Formosa agariphila KMM 3901: one gene and its partner. Each later gene encodes a partner of the first gene's protein in a complex. Links are inferred from orthologs where the notes say so. Each region holds a gene or a part of one and is shown on either strand. Other genes may lie near its edges.

Region 1 (3,039 bases):
TTCAGATTTTAAATAAAAAACACCAGAAAAATAAATTTTTATCTTCGGTAGCGAACTTATTTCTTAGAAATGATTCCGACAAAAACGATGATGGATTTATTACAAAATCAGGTCAGGTAGAACGCGATAAAACCAAGTCTGTTTTCAACTTCTTCTGGTTAAATGTAAAGGAAGGCTTAAAACTTGTGTTTGTGGGCGACGGGATTATTTAAGTGCGTTTAGTGTTAGAGAATCATACAAAATGGGCAATGTTTATAATTATTTATAAATCTATTTAGTTAAACGGCCAACAAAGGTTAATTTTACAATCTAAATTGTATGAACATTGGAGAAGTATTTAAGTCAGTTAAATGAAGCACAGTTAGCACCAACAATCCAGATGAACGGCCCTATGATAGTTATCGCAGGTGCGGGTTCAGGAAAAACGCGTGTGCTTACCTACAGAATTGCCTATTTAATGCATAAGGGAATCGACCCTTTTAATATTTTATCGTTAACATTTACCAATAAAGCAGCACGCGAAATGAAAGAGCGTATTGCGACTATTGTTGGTCAAAGTGAGGCTAAGAATTTATGGATGGGAACATTTCACTCGGTATTTGCTAAGATTCTTAGAATAGAGGCAGACCGTTTAGGATATCCAGCAAACTTCACCATTTACGATGCGCAAGATTCTCAGCGTTTAATTTCATCTATTATAAAGGAGATGGGATTAGATAAAGAATTGTATAAATACAAATCTGTATTTTCTAGAATCTCTTCATATAAAAACAGTTTAATTACCGTTCGTGCTTATTTTCAGAATCCTGAATTAATCGAAGCAGATACAATGGCTAGACGTCCGCGTTTAGGAGATATTTATAAAGAATACGTTGATCGTTGTTTTAAATCTGGAGCTATGGATTTCGATGATTTATTATTGAAAACCAACGAACTTTTAACACGTTTTCCAGAAGTATTAGCAAAATATCAAGATCGATTTAGATATATTTTGGTCGATGAGTATCAAGATACAAACCACTCACAATATTTAATAGTAAGAGCACTGTCCGATCGTTTCCAAAACATATGTGTGGTTGGGGATGATGCGCAAAGTATTTATGCGTTCCGTGGTGCCAATATTAATAACATTCTGAATTTCCAAAAGGATTACGACGATGTAAAAATGTTTCGACTAGAACAAAATTACAGATCGACTAAAACAATTGTAAATGCAGCGAATTCTATAATCGATAAAAACGAAACCAAATTAGATAAGGTGGTTTGGACGGCTAATGATGAAGGGAATAAGATTAAAGTAAATCGTTCTATGACCGATGGGGAAGAAGGGCGCTATGTAGCGAGTACCATTTTTGAAACGAAAATGAACGAACAACTTAATCATTCAGATTTTGCTATTTTGTATCGTACCAATGCGCAGTCTCGTTCTATGGAAGACGCGTTGCGTAAACGTGACATTCCATATCGTATTTATGGTGGATTGTCATTCTATCAGCGTAAGGAGATTAAAGATATCCTGTCGTATTTACGAATTATTATCAATCCGTCTGATGAAGAAGCGTTAAAACGTGTGATTAACTTCCCGCCACGAGGTATTGGACAAACAACTATAGATAAGTTGCTAATCGCTGCAAATGGTTATAAGCGTTCTATTTTTGAAGTGATGAAAAACATCGATAAAACCGATGTAAAGTTCAATTCAGGAACTAAGAATAAGTTGATGGATTTTGTGACCATGGTAGAGAGTTTTCAAGTGATGAATGAGAATGTAAATGCTTTCGAACTTGCCGACCATGTCACAAAAACAACAGGATTAATAAAAGAATTCAATAAAGACACCACGCCTGAGGGTGTTGCTAAGGTTGAAAATATTGAAGAGCTATTAAACGGTATTAAAGATTTCGTTGAAGAACAGAAAGAGCTTGCAGATACAACAGGATCTTTAACCGAATTTTTAGAAGATGTTGCACTGGCAACCGATTTAGATAATGATACTGGAGAAGATGATCGTGTAGCTTTAATGACTATTCACTTAGCAAAAGGACTAGAGTTTCCGTATGTGTTTATTGTAGGACTTGAAGAAGATTTATTTCCAAGTGCTATGAGTATGAACACGCGAAGTGAATTAGAAGAAGAACGTCGTTTGTTTTATGTGGCTTTAACACGTGCAGAAAAACAAGCGTATTTAACTTATGCGTTGTCAAGATACCGTTGGGGAAAATTAGTAGATTCTGATCCAAGCCGATTTATTCAAGAAATAGACGAGGAGTATTTAGATATATTGACGCCTATTGAAGAACGTAGAATGAATCCGATGTTAGATGCTAACATTTTTGGAGATGCAGATACGCCAAGACCAGGGAATATCCGATTTAAGCCAGCTAAGCAATTACCAATTCAGAAAAAGGGAGCTTCAAAATTACAAGGGCCAGCTAAAGTTCAAATCAATACACCTAAAAACTTAAAACCAGTAAGTAGTACTGGAGCAGCAGAAGGTGCTAATTTATTCGATAATAAATTAACAACAGGAACCATTGTAAAGCATTTACGATTTGGTAAAGGAGAAGTTTTAAAAATTGAAGGTGCAGGAGCAGATACAAAAGCTGAAATAAAATTTGAAAATGGAGGTAATAAGAAACTATTGCTTCGTTTTGCTAAATTAGAGGTTTTAGGGTAACAGAAATATAATTAAGGTTAAGATTAAAAAAGTTCAGAATTCATTATTCTGGACTTTTTTATTTTAATTGACCGTCTATTCGTGATATAGTTTATGACAGATAATAAAGTTTCACTTAGTGAGTGAAGTAGTGCTAGTAAAAATCTTCTTCGTTGGGTAAATTTTTTATTTTATTGTTTTTACTAGTTAACCAATAATCAGTAGGAAAAAACGCTCACCTATATCGAAAGCATATGGTAATTCTTCTTCTTCTAAACTTGAAATCATTTGGTAATAGCATGCTTCGTTATTACCCATACACTGTTCAATAAAATCTGAGTTTTCTTTTATAAAAATATCAGCCAACTCTATTGAAGATAATT
Region 2 (2,985 bases), 480 kb from region 1 along the record:
AGCAGGTAATTATTGGTACAGTTTAGATAATGGTCAATTTCAAACCTCTAATATTTTCGAAAATGCAACTATTGGTGAGCGCGCAATTTCGGTTAAAGATGAAAGTGGTTGTGGCGAAGGTTATACAACTGTCGTGGTTATCGATATTCCTAAGTTCTTCACACCAAACCAAGATGGCTTCCACGACACCTGGCACATTATCGGGATTGAATCTTTAGATCAAGTAGAAATTAAAATTTTCGACCGGTATGGTAAATTACTTAAAATACTAAATAGAAATAACAACCCAACTTTTGAAACCGGCTGGGATGGCACTTATAACGGTGCGCCCATGCCAACCAACGACTATTGGTATACAGCCAGTATAAACCATAATGGAAGATATTTTAAACGCAAGGGACACTTCACTTTAAAACGATAACAAAACAGCGCGTTACTTTTATTTTTCTCCATTCAAAATGTTTAAATTTGTGATATGCGATTTAAAATAAAATCAGAATTCGAGCCTACCGGAGATCAGCCTACAGCGATTAAAAAATTAACGCAAGGGATTAACTCCGATGAAAAATTTCAAACATTATTAGGAGTTACTGGTTCAGGAAAAACCTTTACTGTTGCTAATGTTATTCAGGAAGTACAACGCCCTACCCTAGTTTTAGCTCATAATAAAACATTGGCTGCGCAACTGTATTCAGAATTTAAGCAATTTTTTCCAGATAATGCTGTAGAGTACTTTGTGTCTTACTACGATTATTATCAGCCGGAAGCTTACATTCCTGTTTCTGGAACCTATATAGAAAAGGATTTATCTATAAACGAAGAAATTGAAAAACTACGATTAAGCACCACCTCATCTTTACTTTCTGGTCGTCGCGATGTATTAGTGGTTGCTTCGGTATCTTGTTTATACGGAATTGGAAACCCTGTAGAATTCCAGAAAAATGTAATTACTTTAGAGCGTGATCAAGTTATTTCTAGAACTAAATTATTGCACAGCTTAGTACAGAGTTTATATTCGAGAACAGAAGCCGAATTTAATCATGGAAGTTTCAGAATTAAAGGAGATACTGTAGATATTTTTCCAAGTTATGCTGATGATGCTTATAGAATTCACTTTTTCGGAGATGAAATTGAAGAAATTGAAGTGTTCGATGTGCAAACCAACGAAGTCATAGAAAAGTACGACCGTCTAACCATCTATCCCGCAAACATGTTTGTAACGTCTCCAGATGTCCTACAAAATGCGATTAAAGATATTCAGGATGATTTGGTAAAACAACACGATTATTTTAAAGATATTGGAAAACATTTAGAAGCAAAACGATTAAAAGAACGTACCGAATTCGATTTAGAAATGATTCGAGAACTAGGTTACTGTTCTGGTATCGAAAATTATTCAAGATATTTAGACGGCCGCCAACCGGGTACGCGCCCCTTCTGTTTGTTAGACTATTTCCCAGATGATTTTTTAATGGTAGTTGACGAAAGTCACGTCACGATTTCACAAGTTCATGCCATGTATGGTGGCGATAGAAGCAGAAAAGAAAACTTAGTAGATTACGGTTTTAGATTGCCAGCAGCAATGGATAACAGACCGCTTAAATTTGAAGAGTTTGAAGCACTTCAAAACCAAGTTATTTATGTAAGTGCGACGCCTGCAGATTATGAATTAGAAAAAAGTGACGGAGTTTATGTGGAACAAGTTATTCGCCCTACTGGACTTTTAGATCCTATAATTGAAGTTCGACCAAGTTTAAATCAGATTGATGATTTAATAGAAGAAATTCAACTTCGTATAGAACAAGATGAGCGGACTTTAGTAACGACGCTTACAAAGCGTATGGCAGAAGAATTAACGAAATACTTAGATCGCATTCAAATCCGTTGCCGATATATACATAGTGATGTGGACACCTTAGAGCGTGTAGAAATCATGCAAGATTTACGTAAAGGATTGTTCGATGTATTAGTGGGTGTAAACTTACTTCGTGAAGGATTAGATTTACCAGAAGTATCTCTAGTTGCCATTTTAGATGCAGATAAAGAAGGCTTTTTACGTTCGGCACGATCTTTAACACAAACGGTAGGTCGAGCAGCACGGAACCTAAATGGTAAGGCTATAATGTATGCAGATAAGATTACCAAAAGTATGCAGAAAACTATAGACGAAACCGAATACAGACGTGAGAAACAAATTAATTATAACACAGCTAATAATATGGTACCAAGAGCACTAAACAAAAGTTTAGACAGTGCCTTAGCTAAAAATTCTGTGAGTACTTACAGTTACGAGTTGGAGGCATTAAAAGCAGCAGAACCTGAAAGTGAGTATTTAACGAAACCTCAATTAGAACAAAATATTAGAGACAGAAGAAAATTAATGGAAGTAGCAGCCAAAGATTTAGACTTTATGCAAGCGGCTAAATTTCGCGATGAAATTAAACATTATCAAGACAAGCTTGAAAAATTAAAACACTAATTAATTATACTGAACTTTAAAAATATCGATTAATACCTCTGGCGGTACACATTTATTAGGAAACCCATCCATTAAATAAAGTACTCTGTTAATAGACTCATGACTTAAGCCCATTGTTAATCCGAAGTTATAAAGTTTTACAAGTTCCTTTTTGGTACGCTCGTTTTCTAAGTTCATTAATAATACTAAGCGGTGAAACTGAATAATCCGTTCGCTATAAGACTCGACATTCTTATAAGCGATTGGATGCTTCATAAGATATTCGAAATCTGACCTACAAATGTCTAGTTGTTGAGACACCCCAAGCAGAAACTTATATTTCTTACATTTAACTTCCGTATCTGTTTTAGCAAAAGCTATCATTTCGGAAAGCAGACTCAGTTTTTCAACGCGATTTATCATGTTAAGACACCCTTAATATTTATAACATAAAGTTAATTATAATAGATATTTTATAATCGTAGATAAAATGTAACTTGTCGAAAATATAAAAAACTTTAATCGAC

What was found. The genes of interacting proteins can lie anywhere in the genome.
Region 2: the proteins of BN863_RS05710 (region 1) and uvrB are in contact, whole or in part, in a crystal structure (PDB 7EGT), measured with the Thermus thermophilus proteins. The link is inferred for Formosa agariphila KMM 3901 from one-to-one orthologs. Residues at the interface, in WP_096412145.1 of Thermus thermophilus: His654, Arg656, Phe657, Gln666, Asp668, Glu669, Lys680, Arg681, Leu682, Ser683, Lys685, Tyr686, Ala687; in WP_096411307.1 of Thermus thermophilus: Glu23, Leu25, Arg26, Asp27, Gly28, Glu29, Arg30, Phe31, Arg55, Glu326, Asp327, Phe328, Glu379, Ser382, Gln383, His398, Gly400, Arg401.

The regions. Positions count from the first base shown.
Region 1 is NZ_HG315671.1:1,354,408-1,357,446, forward strand. The notes cover bases 10-3,001. They hold BN863_RS05710 (ATP-dependent helicase), read left to right. Parts: upstream 10-325; coding sequence 326-2,677; downstream 2,678-3,001. Other genes in these bases: BN863_RS05705 (hypothetical protein), read left to right, coding at 10-212. Outside these bases: more of BN863_RS05705, read left to right, coding at 1-9. UniProt on the Escherichia coli protein: A helicase with DNA-dependent ATPase activity. Unwinds DNA duplexes with 3'-5' polarity. Translocates on single-stranded DNA with 3'-5' polarity. Initiates unwinding more efficiently from a nicked substrate than double-stranded DNA.
Region 2 is NZ_HG315671.1:869,819-872,803, reverse strand. The notes cover bases 40-2,977. They hold uvrB (excinuclease ABC subunit UvrB), read left to right. Parts: upstream 40-475; coding sequence 476-2,479; downstream 2,480-2,977. Other genes in these bases: BN863_RS03780 (hypothetical protein), read right to left, coding at 2,480-2,881; BN863_RS03790 (T9SS type B sorting domain-containing protein), read left to right, coding at 40-421. In the rest of the region: more of BN863_RS03790, read left to right, coding at 1-39. UniProt on the Escherichia coli protein: The UvrABC repair system catalyzes the recognition and processing of DNA lesions. A damage recognition complex composed of 2 UvrA and 2 UvrB subunits scans DNA for abnormalities.